Regions from separate parts of the Moritella viscosa genome, predicted to be linked through region 3. Evidence: predicted binding sites of a transcription regulator. Region 3 holds the regulator's gene; each other region holds the start of a gene.
The links. Region 3 encodes sigma-54, which starts transcription at its own class of promoters, with help from an activator protein. Its sites were predicted from a motif close to GTTGGCACGNNNNTNGNNT; they were not measured.
Positions count from the first base shown of each region.

Region 1: the regulator sigma-54 is predicted to act here: its motif matches at 7,098-7,116, upstream of BT797_RS02245 (4Fe-4S dicluster domain-containing protein).
Region 2: the regulator sigma-54 is predicted to act here: its motif matches at 8,697-8,715, upstream of BT797_RS17350 (HAD-IIB family hydrolase).

Region 1 is NZ_FPLG01000015.1:12,983-23,962, reverse strand. Features, by position in the region: gene BT797_RS02270 (formate dehydrogenase subunit gamma) at 1-829, opposite strand, end outside; gene fdh3B (formate dehydrogenase FDH3 subunit beta) at 934-1,551, opposite strand; gene BT797_RS02260 (formate dehydrogenase subunit alpha) at 1,564-4,419, opposite strand; gene BT797_RS02255 (twin-arginine translocation signal domain-containing protein) at 4,432-4,626, opposite strand; gene BT797_RS02250 (TorD/DmsD family molecular chaperone) at 4,650-5,249, opposite strand; gene BT797_RS02245 (4Fe-4S dicluster domain-containing protein) at 5,274-6,983, opposite strand; gene BT797_RS02240 (DUF3306 domain-containing protein) at 7,257-7,883, opposite strand; gene BT797_RS02235 (DUF3305 domain-containing protein) at 7,873-8,352, opposite strand; gene BT797_RS02230 (formate dehydrogenase accessory sulfurtransferase FdhD) at 8,558-9,448, shown strand; gene BT797_RS02225 (helix-turn-helix transcriptional regulator) at 9,445-10,359, shown strand; gene yiaY (L-threonine dehydrogenase) at 10,505-10,980, opposite strand, start outside.
Region 2 is NZ_FPLG01000110.1:54,770-65,749, reverse strand. Features, by position in the region: gene BT797_RS17400 (GH3 family acyl-acid amido synthetase) at 1-314, opposite strand, end outside; gene BT797_RS17395 (hypothetical protein) at 325-1,116, opposite strand; gene BT797_RS17390 (putative signal transducing protein) at 1,637-1,957, opposite strand; gene BT797_RS17385 (DUF3565 domain-containing protein) at 1,980-2,186, opposite strand; gene BT797_RS17380 (sulfite exporter TauE/SafE family protein) at 2,492-3,235, shown strand; gene BT797_RS17375 (putative bifunctional diguanylate cyclase/phosphodiesterase) at 3,321-5,216, opposite strand; gene BT797_RS17370 (putative pterin-binding protein) at 5,216-5,725, opposite strand; gene BT797_RS17365 (DUF4184 family protein) at 6,005-6,724, opposite strand; gene BT797_RS17360 (DUF4399 domain-containing protein) at 6,899-7,327, opposite strand; gene trhO (oxygen-dependent tRNA uridine(34) hydroxylase TrhO) at 7,516-8,520, opposite strand; gene BT797_RS17350 (HAD-IIB family hydrolase) at 8,754-10,568, shown strand; gene BT797_RS17345 (glycosyltransferase family protein) at 10,621-10,980, shown strand, end outside.
Region 3 is NZ_FPLG01000088.1:112,901-123,880, forward strand. Features, by position in the region: gene murA (UDP-N-acetylglucosamine 1-carboxyvinyltransferase) at 1-672, opposite strand, end outside; gene BT797_RS12615 (BolA family protein) at 684-941, opposite strand; gene BT797_RS12620 (calcium/sodium antiporter) at 1,266-2,234, shown strand; gene BT797_RS12625 (KpsF/GutQ family sugar-phosphate isomerase) at 2,282-3,253, shown strand; gene kdsC (3-deoxy-manno-octulosonate-8-phosphatase KdsC) at 3,255-3,803, shown strand; gene lptC (LPS export ABC transporter periplasmic protein LptC) at 3,800-4,360, shown strand; gene lptA (lipopolysaccharide transport periplasmic protein LptA) at 4,383-4,844, shown strand; gene lptB (LPS export ABC transporter ATP-binding protein) at 4,860-5,585, shown strand; gene BT797_RS12650 (RNA polymerase factor sigma-54) at 5,636-7,147, shown strand; gene hpf (ribosome hibernation promoting factor) at 7,179-7,466, shown strand; gene rapZ (RNase adapter RapZ) at 7,668-8,531, shown strand; gene mgtE (magnesium transporter) at 8,677-10,035, shown strand; gene pmbA (metalloprotease PmbA) at 10,139-10,980, opposite strand, start outside.

The sequences.
Region 1 (10,980 bases), on a different contig from region 3:
ACAACTCCATATCCCGACGAGTTTGATCAAAGAGGGGGAAATCGAGAATAAAGCCACTGAAGATAATAAATACGCCACAGAAGATTAGTAACCAGAACAGCGCTTTTTCACCGCCGTTAGAAAAATCAGCTGATGGATGCGTGCCTTTATGTTTGCCAGCCATGCCGCCCATTTTCTTAAACCAGTTAATATCGACTTTGGTAAACAGGCTCTTACGCCACCACTTAACCATGACTGTAAACAATAAAATAGCAAATAATGGCCCGACATAATTGTGGAACTGTTTCGCGCCATAAATAATCATAGCCCAAATATCACGTGGAATAATAGGTTTAATAAAGTGCTTACCGTACACCAACGTCAATCCCGTCACAGCAAGGCTTAAAAAGGTAAATGCCATACTCCAATGCAATATACGATCGACCAAACTCCAGCGCTGGATCTTGCGGCCTGTTCTTGCTTTACTTAATCTTAGTGGACCAATAGTAAAGTAAGCCAGTACGACTAAACCAATACTACCAAAAATAGCTAACGCACCTAATGGCGACATCCACTTTTCTTTCAGAATAAACCAAGCTTGACCAGGTACACTGATCAACACACCGTGTTCCGGTGATTTTGACGTCGTATAGCCCTCTTGACCATCGCGTACTGCACGCCAATAATCAGCGCCAGCAAAACCAGCAAGCTCACCTTTAACTGCTGACTCACCTAAGCGTTCACTCGTTGTATTTTTATCCGCGGTTTCATTAGCAAATGCCGACAAGGTAAAGCTCAGCATTAATGCACTCACTAACAGAGTGAACCAATGTTGAATTCGCTTAGTCATTAAATCTCCTCACTGTATCTCACTACAGCGCTAAATAGGCACCTGCATATCACTAAACAGGTTACCTATGTTTATATTACAGCTAATCTATATCGATGAACTAATTAGCTTTCTTGCGATTTACTTGCATCATAAGCAAGCTCATCTGTACTTGCCCAACCCGCGTTTTTAGCACCGCGTGCAACAACACGTTCAGCATAAACATCAGAGATTTTTGCAGCATCACCAGCAAGCAATGCTTTAGTAGAACAAAGCGATGCACACATGGGTAATTTACCTTCAGCAATACGGTTAGCACCGTATTTTTTCTTCTCTTCTTCAGAACCCGGTTCGACACCTGGACCACCAGCACAGAAGGTACATTTGTCCATCTTCCCACGTTCAGCAAAGGCATCTTGTTTTGGAAATTGCGGCGCGCCAAATGGGCAAGCAAATAAACAATAACCACAACCAATACACAGATCTTTATCGTGTCGCACAATACCGTCTTCAGTACGTTCAAAACAATCGGCAGGACAAACGGCCATACACGGCGCATCAGTACAATGCATACAAGCGACAGAGATTGAACTTTCACCCGGTTCACCGTCGTTTAAGGTAACAACACGGCGGCGTTGAATGCCCCATTGTAATGCATCATCATTTTCATTCTTACATGCGGTTACACAACCATTGCATTCAATACAACGTTTAGAGTCACACAGAAATTTCATACTCGCCATCGGAATGACTCCTTACGCTTTCGTAATTTTACAGAGGGTTACTTTAGTTTCCTGCATTTGTGTCACAGGGTCATAACCATAGGTTGTCGCAATGTTTGCAGATTCGCCCGATACATACGGCGTTGAACCTTCAGGATAGTTACCACGCAAATCTTCACCTTGGAAATAACCACCAAAGTGGAATGGAATAAAGGCAAGACCTGGTTTAACACGACGTGTAACCATTGCTTTAACGTGAATACGGCCTTTTTCTGCACCTTCAACCCACACCATTTCGCCATCTCTGAAACCTAAATCATTAGCATCTTTCGGGTTTACTTCAACAAACATTTCTTGTTGTAATTCAGCTAACCATGGATTTGAGCGGGTTTCATCACCACCGCCTTCATACTCAACCAAACGGCCAGAAGTAAGCACGATCGGGTATTCACCTGATACATCTTTATCTTGGATTGATTTGTATAATGTTGGCAGACGGAACATCGCTTCACTGTCATTCCACGTTGGGTAATCAGTCACAAGATCACGACGCGGTGTGTATAGCGGTTCACGATGAAGTGGCACGGCATCTGGGAATGTCCATACCACTGCACGCGCTTTCGCGTTACCGTAAGGGATACAACCGTGTTTGATTGCCACACGTTGAATACCGCCAGATACGTCAGTTTTCCAGTTTTTACCTGTTGCTTTCACTTTTTCGTCAGCCGTCAGTTCGTCCCACCAGCCAAGTTGCTTAAGCAGTTTGTCACTGAACTCTGGGAAACCACTCTCTAACTCACAATCTTTTGAATAACTGTCGACTGCTAATAAGCTTTCGCCATTACGTTCAACACCAAAACGTGCACGGAAGTTACCACCACCGAGCGCAACAGGTTTCGATGTATCATAAAGAATATGAGTACCTGGGTGTTTCATCTCTGGCGTGCCCCAGCATGGCCAAGGTAGACCGTAAGTCTCACCATGAGCAACACCACCTTCAGCTTCAAGCGTTGTTTTGTGGAACGTATGCCAGTTTTTCTGATGATCCTTTAGACGTTCAGGACTTTGACCTGTGTAACCAATTGTCCACATACCCTTGTTGAACTCACGGGTAATGTCTTCAATAACAGGTTGGTTGTTCTTCACTTCAATATTTTTGAATAATTGATCCGCTAGACCTAATTTTTTCATTAGTAAATACATGATCTCATGATCAGGTTTTGATTCGAATAGTGGTTCAATTACCTGATCACGCCACTGAATTGAACGGTTTGTTGCAGTAACAGAACCCGTTGTTTCAAATTGCGTCGTCGCTGGTAGCAAATAAACATTGTCAGTACGGCCGTTCATTACAGCTGCAACACCTGGATACGGGTCAACAATAACCATCATGTCCAGTTTGCCCATCGCTGTGCGCATTTCTGGTCCACGGGTTTGTGAGTTAACCGCGTGACCCCAATAGAACATGGCACGAATATTATCGTTTTGCTCGATATTGTCTTTATTTTCTAATACACCATCAATCCAACGTGATACCGGAATACCGGCATGGTTCATTGGTTTTTTACCACGGTAAGCATTTTGATCAAAGCGGCCTTTTAGCCACTCATAATCAACATCCCATACGCCAGCCCAATGCTTCCAAGCACCTTCAGAAAGACCGTAGTAACCTGGTAAGTTATCTGCTAATACACCAAAGTCAGTCGCCCCCTGTACGTTATCGTGACCACGGAAAATATTAGCACCACCGCCTGGTTTACCCATGTTGCCAAGCGCAAGTTCAAGGATGCAATATGCACGCGTATTATTGTTACCCGTTGTATGCTGCGTCCCCCCCATGCACCAAACAACACAACCAGGACGGTGTTCAGAAAGCAGTTTCGCCGTTTCATAAACATCCGCTTCTGATACTCCAGAAACACGCTCTACTTCAGCAGGTGTCCATTTTGCAACTTCTGCACGTACATCCTCCATGCCATAAACACGTTGGTGAATAAATTCTTTATCTTCCCAACCATTTTTAAAGACGTGATATAACACGCCCCAAACGAAAGCAACGTCAGAACCCGGACGTAAAGACACATAATGATCTGCTTTTGCAGCAGTACGGGTACGACGTGGATCAGCAACAACAATTTTACACTTGTTCTTTTCTTTGGCGATAAGGATATGCTGCATCGCGACTGGATGCGCTTCAGCAGGGTTTGAGCCGATAAACAAAATTGATTTACAATTATGCATGTCATTTAGCGAGTTAGTCATCGCACCATAACCCCAAGTATTTGCTACACCAGCGACTGTTGTAGAGTGACAAATACGTGCTTGGTGATCGACATTATTGGTGCCCCACATCGATACCATTTTACGGAACAAATATGCTTGTTCATTGTTATGCTTTGCAGAGCCTAACCAATAAACAGAATCAGGACCGGATTCTTCACGGATCTTAAGTACCTGCTGACTTACTTCTTCAAGTGCTGTTTCCCAGCTCATTTTAATCCATTTACCGTTAACCAGTTTCATTGGATATTTAAGACGTTTCGCACCATGACCGTGTTCACGCAGTGCGGCACCTTTTGCACAGTGACCTCCCGCATTAAACGGATGATCAAATGCAGGTTCTTGACCTGTCCATACACCTTCTTGTACTTCGGCATAAATACCGCAGCCGACTGAACAGTGAGAACAAATCGTACGTTTTATTTCAACTGGTGATTCTGGTTCGACAGATTTCGCTTCAGCTTTTTTCATCATGCCCGGTGCAAACATACCAACACCGACAGCCCCCGCAGCGGCAGTAATTGAAGAGTTACGCATAAACGAACGGCGCGAAATACCCAGTTGTTTTTCGTCCTTGTTGACCGTATCGGAACGTTTAGTTAATTTCATTTAGAGCTCCGCTTATAGAGAATCGTAGTAATCACGAATGTGTTGAGTTTCATGGTAACCAGTTGTATTTTCTTTCTTATTTTGCGTGTCAACAGATGCATTCACAGAGGTCGAAACACCTGTTGCAATCACACCTGCTGTGACACCTAAACCAATATTCTTTAACAATTGGCGGCGGTTTTCATCCGGCTTATTTTGTTTACTCATCCAGTTTGATCCTCATATCGTTATTATTTTTTTATGTCGATAAAACGTATTTTTTCAATGCTTAAAAATTGCAACGCTAGCTCGGCGACTGCGCTATAAAACACCGCGTTTTTCGCTACCTTTAAATCCTGACAAAAACGCTCAAACCAGGTATCGATATGGCGATTAAAAAATTCAGCTTGTACTTTTTGATTACTTTCTGCGACTAACATCGTCATGACTTCGAGCAATGCAGCAATATGATCTTCCGGTTCTTTCACGTCTTCATCACGTTGAAAACCCAGTTTTTTCAAATCATGGCGTAAATGCGCTAATGGCATTTCCATTAGTGAACCGGTGAGGAACCAAGAACCAAACGGCACGATCTCACCATGACCAATACCAATAAACAAATCTTGGTATTCATCTTCAACCGCGGTTAATAAGGTCTTTTGTGACGCGAGTTTTAATAACGGCCAAGCTGCCGACATACCCGTGGTTTGAATAAGTTCGTTCGGTGCATCCACATCTAAATTCGCTAACCAATCAATAACCTCAGCATCGGGTGCCTTACGTAATAAGTGAGCAAGTAAGCTATAAATATCGATACGTAATCTTGTTTCTTCAGCAACTGGCTGTGACATGTTTTGTGTTTCCATCATTTCGTTTTACACTCGCAACTGACTTGTTGGATCATCAGCCATGTCAGAAAAAATATCGCGTACACGACAATCTTCACACATAGATAAACGGCGAATAGCATCCCCCTGAAATTGCGAATGACCTTGTAATTTTTCGGTCAGCATTTTAATCATCGATGCTGGTGCAAACGCTTTACCACAACTTAAACAACAGGCAGGCTCTTCTTCATGGATCATCACGGTACTTTGGCGGCTTTCTACATCCCAGTTAACACCCGGTTTAAGACTAATAACTTGCTCTGGACAGGCTTTTTCACATAAGCCACATTGCACGCAATCTTGCTCTCTAAACTGCAGACCGGGGTGTCCACCAACAGCATGTAATGCACGGGTTGGGCATACCGCCACACAGCCCATACATAGCGTGCAATCATCGGTCTTACATTCAACACTGCCGTAAGGTGCATTTTCAGGTACGCTAGATACTGTTGGTCTAACTGTGCTTTGCGCATGCAATCTATCTAATGCACTAAACAATTTTTCACGCTTAGTCCCTGATAATTGCTTGGCTAATACACCGCTATCCATCACAGCGATCTTGTCATCTACCACAGGCAACAAAGATGCAGGGAACGCCACAAATTCAGCCGCGGAGCTAAGTTCAAACAAGCAAATGCGATCTGCTTCAAAACCAAGTTCAGTTAAGAAGTTATTCGCAATGGCTAACTCGTTTTTTAAAACGCGATCAATTGTCGCAGGCATGTAAGCGATATTGGTTGCTAACAGTACTTGATGCGCACCATAAATCAGCGCACTAAACCATGTATCCACACCAACAGTTGCTAACTCTTCCAGTGCAATCGGGATCACATTCGATGGTAATGACGGTAATTGTGCTGCAACGTTTTCTTCATCACGCTTACCAAAGAATAAGATCGTTGGTTTAACACCACCCGCCATTTGATAACTGTTTAACAAACGATAAATGAAGTTCTGGGTTTTCTCTGGATCTGGTAATGCATACGTGATCGCTTCTGTCGGACAAGCCGTTGCACAAGTACCAACCCCCTGACATAAGAACGGGTTAATCTCGATCGCATGGCCATTACTTGATAACGCACCCGCTGGACATGCATCAACACAACGCGTACAGCCACTCACACCACGGGATGAATGTGCACAAATGTCATTGTTTAAACGGAAATACTTAGGCTTATCAAACGTACCTAGCATGTCAGGTAAGGTTTCAATCACATCTGCAATCGCCGCTTTACCACTGCCGACAGGGTAATAACCAGGTGCAGGGATCTCGGTGTTGATAATGCTCTCGGCACTCATATCAACCACTAAATCAAAGCTATCACCACCGATAGTTACTTCTGCTAGGTTGATATAGGTATCAAGTAACGTACCAGCTACGCGGCAATTCACTTCGAATGCGCCTAAGTAACCTTTTATTGTCACGTTATTACTAAAAAATACCTTAATGTCATTACTTGTTTTCGCCGTGTTTTCAGCAGCCTGCGAAGTCGCAAGGAGTGTCACTGAATTAAGTGTTGAAAATTGCGGGGCCAGCGCAGTAATAGTATCGTGCGGACCAATGATCAATAGATTCCCTCGGATCTCGTAAGAAACCGTTGGCGGGATCAAATTCGATAATTCAACCGTACCAGCGATTGCACTTAAGCGTGCTTGACCATTGCTATCTGTAAATGTTTCTAGAATACTTTTTAACATTGCTATTCCTGTATACTCGTCACCGCTAAAATTGGTGCCGATTAAACTGCGAGTTTAGTGCCCGCTGCTCTTTCTGCCGTACGATTTTTACCGTACTTTATGCTGTAGCTAATAGAGCAATAACCGAACCAACTTTTAACGGAAAAAAATGACCTATAAAGAACTAAAGTCAGATAAGGACAGTTGAGGCATTTCCAATTGAGACATTTTGTCGCTACAAATGATCACACCTGTATCAAATTGTCCCGATGAAAATAAGGGTTATTAGTCCCTTTATGTCTCACCTTGCTGAATAGTCTTGTGACGTGGATCATCGCAGCCTTGCGATAATTTGAAATCTTCCGTGACGGGTTCAACGGTTTCATCTTCAACAGCTGACATTTCTGCTTCTTCTGTTCGTTCAATACTGAGGTCTTCTACTTGCTCAGATTCTTCTAATACTGCATTAACCCAACCACGTAACTGCTTTGCGATACTATCGTCAAGTTTAGGAATGTTCGAAAAATCTTCAGTATGATCGTCCATATCACTGATATAGTTGAATTCATCTGAATGAAATAATTTAGCGAGCGCCGCTTTTTTTACTGATTTATCAACCCCCTGCTTTAGAAATGAAACGACGCCGCTGTCAAATGTCACACTATCTGCATCTGCAATTGTTAATACGTCATCACTGCTCTTGTCTGAAATATCGCTCTGCTTATCTACCGCATCATTCGTCACTTTATCTAGCGTAACGGCTTGATTAATTTCTGCGTTAGCATCATAAACTGGCTCAGAAAATTGCTTAGATTCAGTTAATTCTTCAACGGCTTCATTCGTTTCCGATAACGTTGTTGAAGCTTTGTCTTTAGCCGTCAGAGAGCGGCTAGACCAACGTTGAAAAAAGTTAGTTGCCACTTGAACGTCCTTTTTTATCTTTATAACGTTTCTTTTTAAATTCAATCAGTTCGCCATGACGCCCAATGAATGCTTCCATCCAAGCCTGAACTGGTAAGGGCATTTGAATATGTAACACTTGATAATCGCCATCCATGTAACTGCTTGCGACACTTTGCGCGACAGTGATAAGTAACGGCGATAGCTGCTCATTATTTTCTTCACAAACAATAAACAAATGCGGGTCTTGTGAGCTGAGGTTAAAACGATAATCTGTCCGTTCATCGCGGTATAACGTTAATACGCGCTCATAACAGGTTCCGATGCTGAAATCTTCTTGCGTGTGGAGATCATATAATTCGACATTATCAATAGACCAAGACAACGTCGTCCAGCGTCCAATTTGCTTTTCTTCAGAGCGAAGACGAAACCTAATAGGCCAACTTGATTCGTCTTTTTCTAAGCGCTTATGTTCATCAATTTGTTGCACACATGCTCCTTTATTCTATTTTTATAATTATTTAGTATTTTTATAATTTCTTATATAACGCACCCTACTCAGCAAAATTTAGACCAAGTTCAAGATAAGTGACAAATAAAATGGTGATACCCAAGTTACTTCAAGATGCAGGGTATAAGTTGGAATGAACTTTGCTTTAATTCTTGATAGAGATATAAACCAGCAGGACTTTCGGATGCCGCAATTACCAAAAATAATTAGAACCAACTCTTCAGTTAAGCACACCATGACCGTCGACATCATGGATGAATATGGCGATACCATGACCAAAGAGATCGCGTGTGAACATCCGCTAACGATTTACTTAAACTGGGTAGAAATCGTAACAGTGATGACGCTCGGTGCCCGCCCTGCCGAACTGGTATTGGGTTACTTGAAAAACCAAGGTTTCATTGAAGATATTGCCGCGATTGAATCAGTGATAATTGATTGGGATTCGAATTCTGCAGCGGTGATAACCCGTGAAAGTACCGATGGTTTAGAAGATAAGTTATCGAAAAAAACCGTTACCTCAGGCTGTGGTCAAGGCACAATGTTTGGCAATGTAATGAAAAAATTAGAAGGTATCACACTACCACAACCTAGATTACGTCAATCAAAACTCTATGGTTTGTTAGAAGCATTAACTCACCACAACGCAACTTATAAAGCCGCTGGTGCAGTACATGGTTGTGCAGTGTGTAAAGACACCACTATTTTATCGTTTGTCGAAGATGTAGGCCGTCACAATGCAGTTGATACCTTGGCTGGGGAGATGTGGTTAAAAGGTCAAACAGGTGAAGATAAGATCTTTTATACTACAGGCCGCCTCACGTCTGAGATGGTGATTAAAGTAGCGCAAATGGGGATCCCGGTATTATTATCTCGATCCGGTGCTACACAAATGGGTTACGACTTAGCAAAAAAACTGGGTATTACCATGGTTGCTCGCGCCAAAGGTAATCGTTTTCAAGTATATAACGGTATGGCAAACCTAATTTTAGATGTCAAAGGCCCTGACGCAGAAGCGCTTGCACAAACAGCATCACAAGAACAGTCATCAACACTAATCGGTAAGAGTGCATGATCGAACACTTCCCTGCTTTTATGAATGTAAAGCAAGTCGCTGAGTATTTAGACCTGAATGAAAAAAAGGTCTACACACTGGCTAACGATGGCCACTTGCCTGCAACGAAAGTAACGGGTAAATGGTTATTTCCCAAAGCAATGTTGGATAAATGGCTACTGGAGTCTTGTCATAACGGCGTACTGAATGACCGCTTACTCATCGCAGGTTCTGACGATCCACTCTTGCAACTGGTCGTGGGTAAGATGGCACAAAAGCTTGGCAGCACCGCACTAGTTGGTTACACCTCAACAGGCACTCGCCAAGGTTTAGCCATGCTCAGTAAAGGCCATGTGGACATTTGTGCGATCCACTGGGGCCATGCAGAAGAAGCAAGCTTGCGTCATCCCGCATTATTACAGCAATATCCAGGGCATAAAAACTGGGTACTGATCCACGCCTTCGAGCGTCAACAAGGCTTAGTGGTTAATAAAGAATTAGCCGATTTAGTAAACTCACGCTCTTTAAACTTACAAGAGTTACTGACTTCACGCTGGCGCTGGGCACTACGTCAAGAAGGAGCTGGTAGTATGCGCGCCTTAGGTGAATGGTTGCATAATCATGCTTACACTGTCGATATGCTTACCGCAGCGGAAACTTGTCACAGTGAACGAGAGCTAGCGTCTTGCATTGCCCGTGGAGAAGCGGATGTGGGCTGCGCGAGTCAAAGCACTGCAGGCGAATTTGGTTTAGGGTTTATTCCGCTGAGTACCGAAGCTTTTGAACTCGTGATCCCAAAAAATATCTATTTCCGCACCTTGCAGCAACAATTGCTACAGTCGCTATCTGATATGAAAATCCAAGCTAAAGGAGATCAACTCGGTGGTTATAACTTTAGTCGTACAGGTCAACAAGTCTGGAGTGCCAGCTGATACTCTATCATTGTAGTTGAAGCTAAAGATTAAAATAACAAATAAAAAGCCCAGACATTAAAATTAATACCTGGGCTTTCTAAATTACCTATTAGCGTTCTTTCTATCGTGATAGTTCATAATAACTAAGCGAACGATAAATTGATTACATTGCCGCGTTAAAGATTGCGCAAACTTCTTCATGGGTCGCTTGCTTTGGATTAGTAAAACCACACGCATCATTCAGTGCATTTTTAGCCAGCTCTGGAATATCTTCAACCTTTACCTTTAAGCTTGTTAAGCCTGCTGGAATACCTACCGCTAACGCTAATTCTTTAATTGCAACAATCGCTGCATCTGCACCTTGTTCTGGCGTCATGCCTGCCACATCAACCCCCATCGCTTTAGCCACATCACGTAAACGCGCAGGACAAACTTGTGCATTATACGCCTGTACATATGGTAGTAATACCGCATTGCATACACCGTGTGGTAAGTCGTAAAAACCACCCAACTGATGCGCCATTGCATGTACGTAACCGAGTGAAGCATTATTAAATGCCATACCAGCCATGAATTGTGCATACGCCATTTGTTCACGAGCTTCGATATTCTCACCGTGTGCTACCGCCGTGCGTAAAT
Region 2 (10,980 bases), on a different contig from region 3:
TTTGTTTCCATACTCAATTCATAACGGCTGCCCGCTCTCGCTTTGTCTATTTGCGGAGCCCAATCATCATACTCAGTAATGGGGACCTTACGAATAAACTCTTCATAAAACAGCGAACTTGATAAATTATATTTTTTACCCGATACACTGGGGGCAATCACTTTAAGTAATGACTTTAATTTTTCACGCTGTACCACTTGTGGGTATGCTAACGCTTTACAAAATTGCTTGTAACCACGGGTACTCACGCTCTGCGCCGCTTTATGGGTAAATTTATGTGCCATTTTACGGGTGATGCCATTTAATAACGTCATAACATGCTCCCTATTTAACTAAACGTCGAGTTAAACTAATCAGGCCTAAATCCCAATTGATATTATTCTTTTGTAATCTTTTACGTAATGCTTTTTGCGCAAAGAATGTAAACATTGATACATTAATTTCCCCAACACAAGGTAACTCTTTACCCTCTCGCCACTTGGGATTTCGATCTTCAAAGAATCCTATTTTAGGTATACCTAGCTTCATTTCAGCGGTTATCTCTGCAACTTCACCGCGTAGCTTTTGATAATCGCCACCAAAGTCTAGAATTTGCTGCTGTTCATCGTAATAACTCGGGTAAAGGTGCTGGCAGTATTGCTCTACAACTGATGATAATTCATCAAACTGACCTTGATGGTGTGGATAATGTTTAGGGAAGTTATTAGCTAATAATAAATAGGTCTTATAGCCTTTAGAGATGAGCAACCAGAACAGAGGTGTTAATGGATCTCTTAACTTTTCTTTTAATAAGACTTTAACAAAACAGATCATCGCCTTACTCGACCCCCAGTATTTGCGTTCGATGATCGTATCACCACTAAAAATACCTTTAACTTCTTTCCCTTTGAGTTTGAAACGTAATGTTTTAAGTGTACTAAAACCAACAATACGCTTTGATTTATTTTCTCGAATTAATATCAAGCCATCTTTTTCAGATAAGTCATCAAGAAATGTTGAAAAGTCAGCATTATGATAATACTGAATAAACAGATTATGCATATCCTTAACTTGCTGTATAGAGAGACGATCTAACGTGACGTAATTTGCAAATATTTTCTTTTTTGTAGTGTCCATTTGTGATCCAATCCTTGGCAAATGTGTGAGAATAAAGCGTACTCTCATCCAGTCTCAAGCCATCCTTAGCTTGCAGCGTTTCAGAAAATCAGTTGATCGGGTTAATCTGAAAGTAAAATTAATGTATCACTAAAATATAACAGCTTGAAGTAAGTAAAACTGCCATAAATCAACAAGTAAATGTAAAAAAAATGGGTGATAACGTTAAAATAAGGAGTAAAATAAACATTAAGTTTCAAACGAACAAATTATATAAAAACAATATTTCAACTTAGACGATTTTTAAATTGTAGTTCCGACCATTATATCTGTGGAAGAGTGACCGATATCACAGGAAAATATTGATATGGATAGAATAAACGATCTAACTTTTAAACCATTAGTATGAGTATCTACTCGTGCTTTTAATTCTGGTATTAAAACAACTTAAGCCGTTGTAATGACAGAGCATATCCAACGACTATTAATTATTTAAGCGATGCCATAGGAATATACCGAGGAACAATTTTAATCACTAAGACTAGACGTTCATTTGTTCATCATTCTCAGATTGGCAATTCCAACAAACATCGAATGAGGCATCATTTTCTTCTGAGCATTCACGGCATTGCCATTCTGGATCATTGGCTTTACTTTGCAGGTTAACGACAATATGTTGTGCTATATCAAATTCTGTGTCATGAATCACCCAAAGTTCTACCCACGCATCAATTGCCGATATTTCACCAATTGCACCAGATGAGTATTCATTTTTAAGTACAACGTCAATACCATTCGCTTCGACAATATTTTTAACATTGTTAACAAGAAAACCATTTTCGTGGGTATAAATTAATTTCATTACAGACTCCGTTACTTAAGGTTTAGCCCTTATCTCGAGGGGCTCCTTCAACACATTTTTTACAGTTAAGTTCAAAGCCTAGCATTGATTTTCGCCCCTCCGGTGTAACCACCCAAGGTCGACAAAACCAAGGTGGATTGTGACGAACATGCTGGAAATGATCGCAGACCAGCTCGGCAACCCAATCATCTTCTTCATCTTTGTGATAACCAACTATTGGTTGTTTCATTTCCCTCTCCAAATCTGACACGACCAATACCACATTAACAATCTATAACGATACGGACCTTACTTATAAAGTAAGCATACTAAAAAAAAGAATTAAAACCTATTTAAGGTTTGCATTAATCCGTCCCGATTCTACGCGGAATTACACGCTTGCGGCGTAGAGTGATTGAGTAATAGCTACATTATCAGTACAATAATATTCTACCTTCGAAAATGTTAAGTAATTACACATAACAGCGCATTAACGCTAATTTTCATGAGAAAATACCGCGTAATCGTATAAATCCCCTAGGTTAGGAATACATAATGCTCGTTGAAACTTTATTGCCTTTCATGGCGATTATTGCTGTGGCTACCTACGTACAGAGTATCGCAGGTTTTGCCTTAGGTATGATCGTAATGGGGACAGTTACAACTTTTAACCTAGTACCTATCGCTTTTACATCCGTTGTAATTAGTAGCGTTACACTGATGAATAGTATATTCATACTTAAAGGCTGTTTCGGGCAATTAAATAAGCGAATAGTCATCATAACTGTAACTGGCATGCTACCGGGCATGTTTATAGGCTTAACATTACTGGAATACCTCAGCAGCTCTTTTAATGAGATATTACAAACTATACTGGGCGTTGCAATTATCGGTGCAGGGATCAGTATGATCTTAAAGTCACCACATAAAGACCGTAAGCATTCTAAAGAACCCGAGTTTTTCTGTGCAGGTACTGCATCGGGTATCTTAAATGGGATGTTTAGTATGGGGGGGCCACCACTCGTCTATATTTTCTATCGTCAGCCTTTTCCCCTTAACCTCATTCGTTTATACCTGCTAAGTATATTTTTTGTTAGCTCAATTAGCCGTCTCACTATGGTTGGAATACGCGGTGAATTAACATCGGACATGCTACTCTTTTCCGCTGTATGTATTCCTATCGTACTTGGCGTTAGTTGGTTTGCCAAACATTACCCACCACCGATCAGTTTAGACACTATGCGTAAAATAGCTTTTTGTATGTTAATGGTTATCGGCTCTAGTTTATTATTTAGATAGCGAGATATGATTTAGATACACAGATAAAAATGACAAGTTAACTCTTGACTTATTACAACGTCCTGAAGAGTGTCTTCATATTATATTAACTAGAATATATAGAACTAAAATTGTCTTGTAAAATGCATGCAATTTCATTACTCGGGACAGGCTTGTAGAACAGGTAGCCTTGGCCATATTCGCAGCCTTCTAGATAAAGTTCCTCGTGATTTTCAGTGGTTTCAACCCCTTCAGCCACCACCTGCATACCGAGTCCATGGGCTAGGTTGATAATGGTTCGAATAAAACTAATATCCTTAGGTAAATGACTTAGTTCTTGAATAAAGACTTTATCAATTTTTAGTTTCTGAAATGGCATCTTTTTGAGGAGACAGAGCGAAGAATAACCAGTCCCAAAATCATCCAGTGCCAGCTCGACTCCCAAACGACGTAACTTTTGTAGAATGTCAGGTGAGCTCTCAATATCTTGCATAGTTGTATCTTCAGTAACTTCGATAACTAACTGGTCTGCTGGTAAGCCTGTAACGGATAGCGTACGACTGACTATAGCCACAAGATCATACCGCGTATACATAGCTGGAGAAATATTAACAGAAACTTGAATCAATGGTAGACCAGCTTCCCTCCATACCATATTTTGTGAACATGCTTTTCGTAATACCCACTCATTTAGCTTCTCTGCTAAGCCAGATTCTTCTGCGATAGAAACGATCTCAAGCGGTGGGATGTGACCATATTGCTCATGACGCCATCTCAATAAAGCTTCAACCAACATTATTTTTTTCGTCTTGAGGCAAACGATAGGTTGGTAAACCAACTGGACCTGATCGTAGCGTAATGCTGCCTGTAAACTTTCTGCTAATATGCTATAACGTAAAACACTATCATTCATTTGTTGCTCAAACAATCGATAGCACACATCCGCATCTTTTTTGGAAAAGTACATAGCCGTATCAGCATTATTTAATAGCTTATCAGGATACTCAGCATCATCAGGAAAAACACTAATTCCTATACTTACATTTGGATATATCCTGTAACCGTGCACATTTATCTCACAATTAATCTGTTTATGAATATGCTGTGCTAACTGGACACATTCATCTGAATTTGTGATGTGTTTCTGAATGATGCCAAATTCATCCCCTCCCAAACGCGCGACAACATCTGACGAACAAACACTCTGCGCTAAACGTGATGCGACCTCCTGAAGCAGCGCATCTCCAACTGCATGTCCGAGTCGATCATTTACCTCCTTGAATCCATTCATATCGATCATATGGACAGCCGCACGGGAATTATTACGCTGAGAATTTGTAATAGTTTTTTCCAAAGCATATTGAAAGAAGTGGCGATTTGCTAAGCCAGTCAAGCTGTCATGTAATGCTTGTTTACGATTAACAGCGCTCTCACGAATGACTAGAAAAATTAAAATACTGCCACTAAGCAATAGACCGAACAAAAAAATGTTAGCGTCATTCTGAAGACTGTAAACATGTTTCAGGCCAGCCCAAGCTCTATCCCCAGAGAAACTCCTTATGTTAAACTCCCTCACCTGCGTTTGTAAGGGCTTAAGCTCCTGCGCTATTCTTATCGCATTTTGCTCACCCATTTTGAGATTCAGCACCTCTGATTCAATTTCAACCAAGCGCTGTTTGATATTCCGCAATAACTCAATTGCGCCAGGCTGGCTGCGAAATTCGCGGGTTTCCTCTCCTACCGATAACACCCCAATCCGACTCCAAAGCAGTTCAAAACGTAGCTGTAAATCTTCTGCTCCCATATCATTTAGGGCTGTCCTCCTTAATGCTTGAATGAATTTGAGCATTTCTAGCTCCAATTCAGAAGCCGTCCAGCCGACTGTTTTCATCGAGTGAGTCAGAATATCCGTAACTTGGGTATTACGTTGAGTGCTAATAACTGAGCTGACAGCAAACATAAGTACGACAAAAGTGAGAATGAAAATTTTGACTCTTTTCATCAATACACTTCCAAGCTAGTAAGCTGCCAAACCATCTCCTCATAGCGCTTAATAGTATCTAGCTCTGAATAATCAGACAAAGGGTAGATAATCCAGATAGGCCCCTTATCACGCACTCGCATGAAAACCCCATCAGTTTTTATTGCTAGAAGTATTGGGTAGTCCCTGAGTGCAGCCAGATCAATTTCAGCATGGTAATCGTTCAAAGCTTTCGCTACTAGCTTATGCCCTGAAGCCCCCACTTTTTCTAGTAAGTCATTGAGCAACACCCCTTCATAAACATGTAGCCCTTTAGTCCAAGGTGTGTGGGTAGTAATTTTGGTTTGGGGAAGTTGTTCCAACATTTGACGATCAAACAGGGCCTCACGATTAGCATTTGTATTACTAATATTTCCCCTAACAGTAAGGATGACGGCACCTTCTGGCTTAGATAAATCAGCGGCCATGCTCCCTAAAGGTAATCCTAGTAGTCCGGTTAACAAAAATACCGTCACAATTTTTATCTGCATGCTGTTGATTCCTGGTTACTTCAATTTCAAATAAAAGTTAGAAAAATCATACCAATAACATAGCGAAATACACTTTTATGTACGCAATAATAGAGTTAACATCCATTTATCGCTTATATTAAGAGTGTTCCGCTAGTGTATGAAAAACAGGCAACATCTTTTCATACAAGAAAAAGTAAGGCAAATCTAAAACACTAAATTGTGAATAAGGGCAAGTTTGAGTTAGCCGTGGAGCGCTCGGTTCCAAGCCAGCGCGACTTGACGCAGAAAGAGTGTAATTCATTCGTTATAATATTTTTTATCGGCCTGTAAATGTACCATAAATGCATACATACACATTCCACAAATACCGCCCACAATCCCACCAATAGCAGAACGAACTGCGAACTCAATAATAACCGTCGAGCCATGAACAATATTTGCCAATAAGACAAAAAAAACAATGCTTATAGAATACACAAGCACACCTATGATCAACTTACCCTGATATTGTTCTTGGCGATTTTTAATGACTGCAAACACGTACCACACAAACAAAGCCGCTAGGCCCAATATCCCCCCGCCGTATTGGTTCAACTTGTACATGGGCAACGAAAGTATTTCTCTATTCCAGAACTCACTATTCACAACGAACAAACCATCAAAATGACTTGTCGCATCCCACAATACATGACTGTATGCACCGATCAATACCCCAAGCACGACTAAAAAATACGAAGACTTTCCAAATGACCATTCCCTTCGCGGTAACCGAAATAGCTCAAGAGTCGGCCCCTCAATCCATCGATACCAAACAAGTAACATCAAAAGTGACGGAAGAAGACAATAAATAAGCACCCCACTCTCCGAATGGCCTGGAGCTTCTGTTGGACTAAGTGCTAAAAGATATGGGAAGTCGGGAGACATACTTCCTACAACCATCGCAGCAAGCGGAATCCTTCCCCGCGCAATGACTGATACAGGTAGCGCAACTACAGCGTGTGATAATGTGTATGGCATCGTTTTATTCACCTAACAGCTTGTTATACGGAATTACGTATAACGTGAACTCCAGTTTAATTTTCATAAACAGTACCAAATACACGATTAATTACAAATAGATAATGATAAATAGCGGTTCTAAACCAAAAACAAAACGAGTAACAACGGAGGCTAAGTTGATTAATGCACAGTCTATTTGACCGTAACCGTTATTTTCGTCGACATTAACGGTTTATCATGAGGGACATGAGCATAATTCCCAAGCAGTAACTGTAAAGTATGTTTACCTGGTTTTAGTGTTAGCTGTGTTTCCGTTTGACCCCCACCAAAATGCCGTACTTTATCTGTTGCTTGTAACGGTTTAGTCAAATTTGGCAGCACCTTAGTATCAATAAGCAAGTGGTGATGAGCCGTTTTTACTCGATCTATTCCCGCTGGCGCAATACCCATTCCACGTAAACCAAACCTAACCCTAAATGTCTGTGAAACTATATCCCCATCTGCTGGACTAATAATGTATACATCGACACCTGGCGGCGCTAAATTACCCGATTCTTGCTTCAATGCAAACGCATTAAATCCGACAAGGAGTAATGTAATAAACAATAATTTTTGTAACATACTTAGCACCTCATTAATGAATATTTTCACCACATTCCATTAATTGTAGACTACACCCCAAATTATAAATAATAATCTCAAACTGCAGATAATAAAAAACCGCGAGTAAGCTACCATTCCAAGTAACCTAACCAGCGGTTTTTATTCTAAGCCTTTATTAACTTATTTAAGCATTTATAACCCAAATATTACTTCGCGTTTTGCTCAGCTTTTTTCTTTGCTTTTTCTACGCGACGTTCATCAATGATGTGTTTAATTTCACCACCGATGTGTGACTCACCACGCTTTTCAGCAAGTTCCATTTGACGTTCACGCTCAGCAAAACGGCTACGCTGTTCATCTGTCACTTGATCATGACAACGGTGACAGCTAAGACCTTTCACGTAATGCTCACTTTGCAGTTCATCTTGTGTTAACGGGTAACGACAAGCGAAGCATTGATCACATTCGCCTTGTTCTAAATCGTGATTTACAGAAACACGACCATCGAATACAAAGCACTCACCTTCCCACATCGTTTCTTCTTTTGGCACTTCTTCAAGATACTTAAGAATACCACCCTCTAAGTGGTAAACGTCATCAAAACCTTGCTCTTTTAAATAAGCAGTCGATTTCTCACAACGAATACCACCAGTACAATACATCGCTACTTTCTTGTGCTTTTCTTTGTCTAAGTTGTTTTTCACATACTCAGGAAATTCACGGAAAGTCGCTGTGTTCGGGTTTACAGCATTTTGGAATGTACCGATCTCAATTTCATAATCGTTACGCGTATCAATCAGAATCACTTCAGGATCAGAAATAAGTGCATTCCAATCTTTCGGTTTAACATACGTACCAACAACTTGGTTAGGATCAATACCTTCAACGCCCATAGTTACGATCTCTTTTTTCAATTTAACCTTAGTACGTAAGAACGGATTCTCATCGTTATAAGATTCTTTGAAAGAGATTTCGCCCAAACTTGGGTCTTGAGATAAAAAGCTTAATACAGCATCAATACCTGCTTGTGGCCCAGCAATTGTACCGTTAATACCCTCGGCCGCTAATAACAGCGTACCGCGAACATCTTGGCTTTCCATTTTTGCTAATAAAGGCGCGCGTAACGCTTCGAAATTCTCTAAACGTACAAATTTGTATAATGCACAAACTGTAATTTGAGCGGTATTTTTTGTAGTAATTGGTACTGACATTTGGTTATTCCCCATTGAGCTAACTGGAACGTAAATCCAGAGCTGTAGATTAAGGCGGCGATATTAACAGAAATACCCTATATCGACCAGAAAAATTGATCTAGCTCAACAAACATCCCTTATTGAAACGCTTAACCCTACACCTTGGAGGTAGTTTTTTGTTAGGTTAATCAATATCTGGCACAGTTATTGATTGATTTATTGTAAGACTCGCTCATTCAAGGATGGCTATTATGATGACAAACCCACAACTAACCGCATTTATTGAACGTAATAAGCTAGAGACTGCTTATTTAACCGATGCAGCAAAATGGTACACAGGGCTCATATCTGCAATCAGAGCGCACCAGTATCGTGCAATAAACAGTATGATAACAAATGTTGATCGTTCAAATGACAAACAAGCATCTGTTTTAATTGGTATTAATGGCTGCCAAGGCTCGGGTAAATCAACACTCGCCGATTATCTCGCGACCTATTTAACCAGTGCCTATAAAATGAATGTAGCCGTTATCTCTATGGATGATTTTTATTATAGCCACCAGCAACGTAAAAACCTATCAGAGCATGAACATCACTTATTACAAACTCGGGGGGTGCCAGGAACACATAATTTATCACTCGCGCACAGTACCTTAGATAAGCTGCAATCCGCTAACAATAAATCAACGCCAGTTGCCCTGCCTCGGTTTAATAAAACTACCGATAACCCGTACCCAGAATCAGAATGGCCAGTAATTCATGGCGCTGTCGACGTCATTATTCTTGAAGGTTGGTGCTTAGGCGTACAGGCACAAACAGATGAGGCACTATTAGACCCCGTCAACCAGCTCGAAGCATCAAAAGACAAATACGGTGTTTGGCGTCGTTATGTGAACAATCAGATCAAACATCACTACACAGCGCTTTATGAACGACTTGATATGTTAGTCATGCTTAAAGCTCCGAGTTTCAATACCGTTTACCAATGGCGACTTGAGCAAGAATTAAAATTAAAGCAGCAAGCGCTGACGCTCAATTCCCCGCTTGATCGAGTCATGAACGAATCTGATATTAAACGGTTTACAGCGTATTTCGAACGGCTCACCAAACATGGATTAACGACATTACCCGCATCATGCAATTGGGTGTTTGAAATGGACAGTAACCACAACATAGTGCACTCATACCGTCCTCAATCAATGCAGCTTGATCATTACCCTGCTATTTTTACAGATCTTGATGGTACTTTGCTCGATCATGACAGCTACAGTTTTACTCCCGCATTAAGTACGCTCGCCAAATTAAAGCGCGCTGCAATCCCCGTTATTCCAAATACCAGTAAAACCTATGCCGAATTACTCGCACTAAGAAAACAGTTAGATTTAAATGGGCCCTTTATTATTGAAAATGGTGCAGCCATTTACATCCCTGTTAACTACTTTAGCCACCAGCCTATCGGTACAATACAACAAGATGGTTACTGGGTTAAATCGCTAGTACATTCACGTGACCATTGGTTATCACTGCTGCCGACAGTGCCTGTAGAATTAACCACATTGTTTACCAGTATGAATACTATGACACTTAACGACATTGTTGATGCGACAGGATTAGATGAGGCAAGTGCAGCACTTGCAAGTCAAAGACAATATGGCGAACCCATACTCTGGAAAGGTAATGCAGCTCAGAAACAAATATTCATCCAACACTTTAAAAAACAAGGTGCTACGATTTTAGAAGGCGGACGTTTCCTACATATTTGTGGTGATTGTAATAAAGGTAAAGCAATGAACTGGTTAATGAATCAATTTAAATTATTTAATCCACAGCAAACGCCTTACTCCATTGCACTCGGTGACGGTAACAATGATATTGCCATGTTAGAAGCTGCGCAATATGCCGCAATCATTTTATCTCCAGTGCATATTCCACCTAAATTAAAACGTAGACAACACTTAATCACAAGTAAAAGTACAGGGCCAACAGGCTGGGCTGAAGTACTAGCTACATTATTACCCAAACTATTACCCAAGGTATTACCTGAGCTTGAACTAATAACGGTTTAAATTTTAAAACATTAATTCAATACTTCGATTCAAATACTAAGGAAGGTTTATCATGGCTGATTTTTATCAAAATGGTGTAATTACAACACTACATAACCTAAACCAACGTTCATTAGAAGCAATGGAAGCAGAACTCACTGAATTTTCAAAACTGCGTCCTATGTCCTTAATTCTCCCATCGCTATTCTCTGAGTTAGAAGGTGAAGCACTGCCTAATATTATTAATCATTTACAAGATGTCCCGTATTTAAACGAAATTGTGATCGGCTTAGACCGCGCTAATGAAGAACAATATAAACACGCGTTAAAATTCTTCGGCGCATTGCCACAGCATCACCGTATTTTGTGGAATGATGGCCCTCGCCTGCAAGCGCTTGATGCTGAACTTGCTGAACTTGGCTTAGCGCCCAAA
Region 3 (10,980 bases):
ATGAAGCGCTTCAACACCTTCAATAGTTAATACATCAGAACCAATACCACTAATCTTAGCGCCAAGTGAGTTTAAGAAGTTAGCTAAATCAACAACTTCAGGCTCTCTTGCTGCGTTCTCAATCGTGGTTGTTCCGTCTGCAAGTACCGCTGCCATTAATAGATTTTCAGTGCCAGTTACGCTGACCATGTCCATTAAGATACGCGCGCCTTTTAAGCGACCATCAACACGGGCTTTAATGTAACCTTCTTCAACACGAATATCTGCTTGCATCATTTCTAAACCATGAATATGTAGATTCACAGGGCGAGCACCGATAGCACAACCACCTGGTAAAGAAACATCTGCGGTCGAAAATTTAGCAGTCAAAGGACCCAATGCTAAAATTGACGCACGCATGGTTTTAACTAACTCATAAGGTGCTTTTTGGCAGTTAACAGTACCAGCAGTAATAACAACGTCACCTTCTGCATTGCGTTCTGCCTGTGCACCAAGCTCACGTAACAATTGCAACGTGGTCTTAATATCTCTTAATTCAGGAACATTCTTAAGAGTGATCGTTTCATCACTTAGCAATGTGGCAAATAAAATCGGTAGTGCAGCATTTTTAGCACCCGAAATAGTCACATCGCCATTTAACTGACAAGGACCTTTAATTAAAAATTTATCCATTCTAATCCAGCCTAAGAAGGTAATATGAATTTACGTTCGCGAACCCATTCTTCAGGTGTATATGCCTTGATGGTTAACGCATGAATACTATTTGATGCAATATGCTCATTTAATGGCGCATAAATAGCTTGTTGTTTTTTTACACGGTTCATACCGACAAACATCTCAGCGACAGCGATAACTTCATAATGGCTGCCTTCACCTTTAATGTGTAATTCCTGGAACGTGTATGCATTCTCCAGCAATGTTTGTAATTCTTTAATATCCATAATACTTAAATCCTATTATATCGCCATTCTGAGCATAGTTAAAACTGTACATGCCGCTAGCGTTATTGTAATAGACCCTTAACCGCACGTTTAGTTTTAAGTGAATGGCAATCTAGCAGAAAGAATTGCGCTTAAAACTAAAGTATTAAAATAACCCGGTATTCTAAAAGTAATCGGTATAATACACAATCATAAAAGTATAACTATATGATGATTTATACCCTTCGAGCTTGAATACTAAATAAGATTTAACAATTTACCTTTTCTTTCAGTCCAAAAAGACCGAAAATAGTGTTCTTTCATATCAACTTTTAAACTGTGCCGATGTTAACTACAAATATTATTATTTTAATTCTTGGATTTATTGGACTGGTCATCAGTGCCGATAAATTCGTCTATGGTGCCGCAGGACTGGCGAGAAATTTAGGTATTTCACCACTGGTTATTGGTCTGACAATTGTCGCTATGGGTTCATCTGCGCCAGAGATGATGGTCGCAGTATCGGCATCACTTAATGGTTCACCAAACACAGCTATTGGTAATGCGATTGGGTCTAATATTACCAACATCACCTTAGTATTAGGTATCACCGCATTAATAAAGCCACTGCTCGTAGGCTCAGCAACAATCCGTCGCGAGATCCCGATGGTATTAATTACCACACTACTGGCAGGTGTTGTACTATGGGATTTAAAACTAGAAATGTACGAAGGCGTGATTTTATTATTACTTTTCTTTATTACTATCATCACCTTAACTATCCTAGCATTAAAACGTCCAAGTAATGATCCGCTTATCCAAGAACATAATGATGAAGTACCTGAAGGTGTGCCAACCTGGAAAGCGGTTGCTTGGTTAGTCTTCGGCATGATTGCATTACCTGTCAGTTCACATTTTCTTGTTGGCTCAGCCGTTGTTATTGCACAGTATTTTGGCATGAGTGATTTAGTGATCGGCCTGACTATTATTGCTATTGGAACTAGCCTACCTGAACTCGCCGCATCCGTAACAGGTGTACTTAAAGGTGAAGATGACCTTGCTATTGGTAATATCATTGGTTCTAATATATTCAACATTTTAGCCGTATTATCACTACCTGGTATTTTAGCTCCGGGCATGATTGACCCGGCAATTATTAGTCGTGATTTCTATTATATGCTTGGCGCGACGGTGTTAATTCTGGTGATGGCAATGAGCTTTAGAGGCCGTCCAGGACGTATTACTCGTGTTGAAGGTGCCATTTTACTCGCTGGTTTTATTGCGTATCAATTCATTATATTTAGTAGCATTTAATGCTGTTTAATCTCAATATTAAACAATATTTTCATTAGGGAGTAACCATGTCGAGTCAGTTTAACTATTGCCAAAGCGCGCTTAATGTCATTAACACGGAAGCGGCAGCGATTTCTCAATTGAGCCAATATATTGATGCCACGTTTACCGCGACTTGTGAATTATTAATCGCATGTAAAGGCAAAGTCATTGTGACTGGCATGGGTAAATCAGGGCATATCGCTAATAAAATTGCCGCGACATTAGCCAGTACAGGAACCCCTGCGTTCTTTGTACATCCTGCCGAAGCAAGCCATGGTGATCTTGGTATGATTGAACGTGGTGATGTGGTTATTGCGTTATCTAATTCAGGTGAATCAGATGAAATTCTAGCATTATATCCGGTGCTTAAACGCTTAAGCATTCCTATTATTGCAATGACAGGTAGTACTAATTCAACCATGGCGCGCGAAGCAAAAATTAGTTTATGTATTAAAGTTGATAAAGAAGCTTGCCCACTGGGATTAGCACCGACATCGAGTACCACAGCAAGCCTAGTGATGGGTGATGCTATCGCAGTGGCCTTACTCGAAGCAAAAGGGTTTACCGCAAATGATTTTGCACTATCTCATCCCGGCGGTAGCCTAGGCAGAAAATTATTATTACGTATTTCAGACATTATGCATAAAGGTGACGACGTACCAAGCGTACAACAAACCGAGACTATCTCTGACGCACTATTAGAAGTCTCTCGCAAAGGTCTTGGTATGACGGCTGTTAATGACGGGACTAAGCTAGTTGGTATTTTCACAGATGGTGATTTACGCCGTATCCTTGATGCACGTATAGATATTCACCAAACCCCAATCAGTGAAGTAATGACACACAGATGTGTTACTATTAATGGACATATCTTGGCTGCAGAAGCCCTTGCCGTCATGGAAAACAAAAAAGTTAACGGTTTAATTGTCATCAATGAACAACAAGAGCCCGTCGGCGCCTTCAACATGCATGACTTACTACGCGCAGGTGTACTATAAAATGATTAATACATTATACGGCCCAATCTCACAAGACATCTTAACCAAAGCAAAAACATTAAAACTGCTCATTTGTGATATAGATGGCGTTTTTTCTGATGGCCGCGTATACATGGGTAACGACGGTGAAGAACTAAAAGCCTTTCACACTCGCGATGGTTTTGGCGTAAAATCACTCCTTAATGCCGATATCGAAGTTGCTGTGATCACTGGCCGTCAATCCACGATTGTAGCTAACCGTATGCAAGGTTTAGGTGTTAAACATATCTATCAAGGCCAAGACAATAAAGTCATCGCATTTAATATGCTGATCGAAGAACTAAAAATATCGCCAGAGCATGTTGGTTATATTGGTGATGACGTTATTGATTTACCGGTAATGAATCTTTGTGGACTCAGCGTTGCCGTTGCCGATGCCCACCCCCTTGTTAAAAAAAGTGCCGACTTTAGCACCTCCATTCGCGGTGGTTTTGGTGCTGTAAGAGAATTAGCAGATCTAATTCTATTGGCCAAAGGGATTTTAGACCAAGCACAGGGCACCTCTGTATGAGTCGTCAAAATATGGGGTTTGTGGTCCTTTTTCTTTGTGCGCTTGGCATTTGGCGTTTTTTTTCACCTGATGACGAGTCTACAACTGCAACGTCAACCGAATATCAGCCTGATTTCACTGCTCAAATTCTACGTAGCGTTGAGTTTAGTACTGAAGGAAAAATTATACGTCGCATTTTTGCAGATAGCATGGAGCATTATGGTGAGTTAGGCATGACAATGTTTACTAACCCCGTTATTATTATTTATGATGAAAATGCGCAAGCGACATGGAAAATCCAAGCAAAAGAAGGTAACTTCAGTAGTGACGATGTAGCAACACTACGAAATGATGTTGTTATCAAAAACATGAACAAAAATGATTATATTGATGTTATAACTACCAGTTATTTACAATTAGAGCTTGCCAAAAACTTGGTGCGTAGCGATCAATTGATTACCATTTCAGGGGACTTATTTCATCAAACAGGTGTCGGACTTGAAGGTGATTTAAAGCAAGAATACATGACAATCCTTAAGCAAGTTGAAGCGATTTATACTAATGATGAAAAAATATAAAGTTTTACTATTAACATTATTCATGAGTAATTCAGCTCTCGCATTAGAGTCTGATTTTAAAGAAAATGTTGTCGTTAATTCCAAACGTCAAGAAGTATTTATTAAAGAGAACCGAGTAATATTTTATGACAGTGTAGTGGTTACTCAGGGGACGATATTAATAAATGCCGATAAACTCACGGTATTAAGCTCGGGCGAAAAAGGCACAGAAGTAATGATTGCCACAGGGTCGCCAGCTACTTTTTATCAAGAGCTTGATGACGGTAAAAAAATTAAGGCCGAATCTGATGAGATCCGCTACGAACTGGGTAAAAAACGCTTAACTTTGTCAAAAAATGCACGTTTACGCCAAGCTGATAGCGAAGTTAAAAGTGACAAGATCATCTACCAAATTGACAAACAAGAAATGATAGCCGAAAGCGGCAAGCATGAATCCGATCGAGTGATCACTATTTTCACTCCTGAAGACAACAAAACTAATTAGAGTAAATGAATTCATATGGCACGTTTAAAAGTATCACACTTAGCAAAAAGTTATAACAAACGAAAAGTTGTGTCAGATGTGAGTCTCGAAGTTGAATCAGGCCAAATTGTTGGTTTACTTGGGCCTAATGGCGCAGGTAAAACCACCACCTTTTACATGGTAGTTGGTTTGGTTAAGCGAGATCATGGACAAATCTTCATTGATGACCAAGAATTAACGCATGAGCCAATGCACATTCGTGCACAACAAGGTATTGGTTACTTACCCCAAGAAGCATCTATTTTTCGTCGTTTATCGGTAACGAAAAATATCATGGCAATCTTAGAGTTACGAACTGAACTAACGCGTTTCGAACGTGAAGAAAAGTTAGAAGAATTATTAGAAGAATTTCATATCACCCATATTCGCGATAGTTTAGGAATGAGCTTATCGGGTGGTGAACGCCGCCGCGTTGAGATTGCCCGCGCACTCGCAGCAGATCCAAAGTTTATTTTATTAGATGAACCGTTTGCTGGCGTTGATCCAATCTCGGTTGGTGATATTAAAAAAATTATTCAACATCTGCGAGATCGTGGTTTAGGGGTATTAATTACCGACCATAACGTACGTGAGACGCTCGATGTATGTGAACACTCTTATATTGTGAGCCATGGACATTTGATCGCATCAGGTACTTCTGAAGAGATTTTATCCAACGAAAAAGTAAAAGAAGTATACCTTGGAGATCAATTCCGACTATAGTTTGATATTGATACGTTACCGCATTAAGGAAGAGAGAGAGTAGTCGTTAGATGAAGCCATCATTACAACTTCGTATGAGTCAATCTCTGGCAATGACGCCACAGTTGCAACAAGCGATTCGATTATTACAATTATCGACCTTGGAGTTACAACAAGAGATTCAAGAAGCATTAGACAGTAATCCGCTACTGGAACAAGAAGATCCCAATACAGCTCAGCCAAATGGTGCAGAAAGTAGCGATGAGCATAATCTGGATAATAACGACACTGTTACCGATGCCAGCCAAATAGAAGTGAGTGATGCGCTCGCCAGTGAAGCAATGCCAGATGAACTACCTAATGACAGTAATTGGGATGATGTCTACACTCCTCAAATACAGACTCACGGCAGTGCGGGTGGCGGTATTGATGGCTTAGACCAAGTCTATCAAGGTGAGACTAGCGAAGGCTTATATGAGCATCTCATGTGGCAAATGGAATTAACCCCCTTTACTGACACTGATCGTGCTATTGCTGTTGCGATTATTGATGGCATTGATGATCATGGTTACCTTAATCAGACTTGTGAAGATATCCTGTCTAGCGTCAATAGCGATCACCAAGAACTCAGCGACAGTAGCAGTAGTGAAGAACAAATTGAATTAGATGAAATCGAAGCTGTATTGAAGCGTATTCAGCATTTCGATCCCATCGGCGTTGCTGCGCGCTCATTACAAGAATGTTTATTGATCCAACTCCAGCATTTACCTAAAAACACACCTTGGTTAACAGAATGTCAGCAAATAATTCAGTCTCACATGGATTTATTGGGCAATCGCGACTACCGTCAATTAAGCCGTAAGACAAAATTAAAAGAACCACAACTTAAAGAGATCATGCAATTAATACAGAGTCTAGAACCCAGACCTGGCAACGTAATTGATCAGACTGAAGGGCTGTATGTTATTCCCGATGTTTTAGTAAAGAAAAAAAATAATCAATGGGTAGTAGAGTTAAATCCTGACATTGTGCCAAGATTAAAAGTGAACAATGAATATTCAAACTTGTCGACAGGCAATCGTAATAGCAGCGACGGGCAGTTTATTCGAACCCATGTACAAGAAGCTAAATGGTTTATTAAAAGCTTAGAAAGCCGTAATGAAACCTTACTAAAAGTAACGAAAAGTATTGTTCAACGCCAAGTTGATTTCTTTGAATATGGCGATGAAGCCATGAAACCTATGGTTTTAAATGATATTGCCGAAGAAGTGGAGATGCACGAGTCAACGATTTCACGGGTAACAACGCAGAAGTTTATGCATACACCACGTGGTATTTTTGAACTTAAATTTTTCTTTTCAAGCCATGTCAGTACTGACAATGGCGGAGAATGTTCATCAACCGCTATTCGTGCATTAATAAAAAAATTGGTCGCGGCAGAAAATGCCATTAAACCATTAAGTGACAGCAAGATTGCTGATTTACTTGCTGATCAAGGTATCAAAGTGGCTAGACGTACGATTGCAAAATATCGAGAGGCACTAAGTATACCACCGTCTAATCAGCGTAAAAGCCTATTATAGGGCTAATCCAACCTTCATAGGGGAGACATATATGCAAATTAATTTAACCGGTAGACATGTAAACATTACAGACTCACTGAAAGATTACGTTGATAGCAAGTTTTCCAAATTAGAACGGCATTTTGATCATATAAACAATATTCATGTGATTTTAAATGTTGAAAAATTACTTCAAATTGCAGAAGCAAAAATACATTTAAATGGGGGTGAGATCTTTGCCGTGCATGAACACAATGACATGTATGCCGCAATTGATGGCTTAATGGATAAGCTCGATCGCCAAGTGATTAAGCATAAAGAGAAGTTGATTCGCCATTAATTTTAACCTCGCCACAAATAACCTAAAGGAAAACCATTTTTCCTTTAGGTATTAATGCTTCTGACATAATTAAAACATATCATATCCAAATCAATTGCGGGATAATGACCCCATTATTTTATATCGCTGTAAGTTTTAAATTAGCAACCTAGTGTTGACTATGGTCACGATATATTTACTGCGCAGATGTGAGGACAAAAGATGAAATTAATAATAGTCAGCGGCCAATCAGGGTCCGGAAAATCCATTGCATTACGCGTACTTGAAGATCTAGGCTACTATTGCGTAGATAACCTGCCAGTAAAATTACTACCGCAACTTCTACAAACCTTAAATGACCAAACCGAAAAAATGGCTGTGAGTATTGATGTCCGTAACTTACCAACAGAAAAAAAAGAATTAAACGACATCATTGCTGAGTTAAGAGCGAGCACCGAGTTAACTAGTTTATTTCTTGATACCAATAAATCTGTGCTCATCAAACGTTATAGTGAAACCAGACGTCTTCACCCTCTCACAAAAGACGAACTATCCCTATCGCAAGCCATTGAAATAGAAGAGAAACGATTAAGCCCTTTAGCTTTACTCGCTGATTTAAAAATCGATACTACTGAACTCAACATTCATGAACTTAGTGAACAAATTAAAGAACGCATTTTAGGAAAGAAAAACAACCAACTTGTCTTAGTATTTCAATCGTTTGGTTTTAAACATGGCCTACCTATGGATGCCGATTATGTATTTGATGTCCGTTTTCTACCAAATCCCCATTGGATCCCTGAATTAAAACCTTATACAGGTCTTGATGAACCAGTTATTAAATACCTGAGTCAACAACCTGATGTAATGAGCTTTTCCCAACAAATTGAAAACTTACTCACGACTTGGTTACCAATGTTAGAAAAAAACAACCGCAGTTATGTCACAGTTGCTATCGGTTGTACAGGTGGCCAACATCGTTCAGTATTCATTGCTGAACAATTAGCAAAGAGCTTTAAACTACAAAATCGTGTAGTGCAAACTCGCCATCAAACCTTAGAAAAAAACAAACATAAAATTAGCTAGGACTCATTTGCAATGGCTTTAACAATCTATACAGTTAATTATTATACTTTATTGTTAATGCTGATTATAAATACAGATTAAGCTAGAATTACGCAGCACCAGCGAGCAAGGTCTTGCAGAAGAATGATAAGAATGGGGACTACATATGCCAGAAAAGATGGAGCATGACAGCACACACCTACGTTTAAGCGAAGTGAACGAAGCACTTGATAGTGGTATGTTTGTTCACGTGAAACGAATGCTCTACCAAACTCCCCCTTGTGATATTGCGTTATTACTGGAATCATCACCACCAGCTTGTCGTAAAGTACTGTGGCGTTTGACCGACTCAGAAATGCAGGGTGAGATCCTTGACGAACTTAATGAAGATGCCAAAACCAGTATTCTCAAAATGATGGATACGGAATCCCTTGTTGCTGCAACAGAAGGTTTAGATACCGATGATTTAGCAAATATACTCCGTAGTTTACCAGACAGTATCTATCAAGAAGTTATCACCCAAATGGATACTCAGGATCGGCAACGTTTAGAAACCGCGATGGCGTATCCAGAAGATACTGCAGGCAGTATCATGGACACAGACACAATTACTTTAAGACCTGATGTGACTGTCGATGTGATCTTACGTTATATCCGTTTACGCGGTGAATTGCCCGAAGCTACAGATACTTTATACGTGGTTGATAAAGATGATCGCTTAATTGGCGATGTACCCTTAGCCATGTTATTAACAACAGATCCAAACAGTGTGATTCGCACTATTATGGATCGCGAAGCAGAAACCTTACCTGCCAATATGGATACCTCTGAGATTGCAAAGCTATTTGAACGTCATGACTGGATCTCAGCGCCTGTAATTGATGATTCAGGCAAACTACTCGGACGTATTACCATCGATGACGTGGTTGATATTATTCGTGAAAATGCCGAGCATGACATGATGGGTATGGCCGGTATGGATGACGATGAAGATACCTTCGCGCCAGTGATGCAAAGTACCAAACGTCGAACACTCTGGCTTGGGGTTAATTTAATTGCCGCACTAACTGCTGCATCCGTCTCTAACATGTTTGAAGCAACCTTGGAACAACTCGCTACACTGGCTATTTTAATGACCATAGTGCCGAGTATGGGCGGTATTGCTGGTAATCAAACCCTCGCACTCGTTATTCGAGGTATGGCTGTTGGCCATATTAATGACGACAATAGCCGTTGGCTAATTGGTAAAGAAGCCATGGTAGGCGCACTGAACGGTGCTATCTGGGCAATATCTATTGCTATCATAGTATCATTATGGAAAGGCGACCCATCTCTAGGCCTAATCATTGGTGGCGCAATGTTTATCAACATGGCGATGGGCGGACTTGCTGGCGTTGTCATTCCACTGGCAATGAAGAAATACAATATCGATCCTGCATTAGCTGGCGGTATGGCTCTCACAACCGTTACCGATGTCGTCGGTCTATTTGCCTTCTTAGGCATGGCAACACTGGTTTACGGTTAGCCTTTTTAACGGAAGCAGAGATCATAAAGTAAAGTGAATAACCTATAACGTAAAAAGCCAGTGTCATCATGACACTGGCTTTTTCATTTAAACTTGGGGGATATTAGTTACCAGCAATCTGCATTGATTCTAATAGCGTTGAGCCCATCAGAATACTGCTACGAACATCGATATCGTTACCGACGGCAACAATATTTTTGAACATATCAGTTAAATTACCTGCGATTGTGATCTCGTGTACTGGATACTGCAGCTCACCATTCTCAACCCAGAAACCTGAGGCGCCACGGCTATAATCACCCGTTACAATATTCACCCCCTGCCCCATCAATTCAGTCACCAATAAACCAGTGCCCATTTGACGACACAGTTGACCTAATGTCTCGCCTTTACCAGTGACATTCCAGTTATGGATACCTCCAGCATGACCAGTTGTTTGCATACCCAATTTACGACCGCTGTAGCTGGTTAATAGGTAGCTCTTTAAAATACCTTGTTCTACAACATTTAAATCTTTAGTACGCACACCTTCAGCATCATACATAGATGAGGCTAAACCACCTTTAATATGCGGACGTTCTTGGATATTTAGCCAGTCAGGGAAAATTTGTTCGCCTAACTTATCTAATAAGAATGATGACTTACGATATAAGCTACCACCGCTAATACCCATGACTAGCTGACCCATTAAGCTACTTGCAACATCATGATGGAAAATAACCGGGACATTACAGGTATCTATTTTACGCGCGCCTAAACGGTCTACAGTACGATTAACCGCTTCGGTAGCTACTTGCTCAGGTGTCCACAATTTACTTGCGTCACGCGCCATTGAATAGCCGTAATCACGTTCCATTGCGCCGTCTTGCTCTGCAATTAATACCGAACTCATACTATGGCGGGTACTTGCATAGCCATTCACGAGACCATGACTGTTCCCATAAA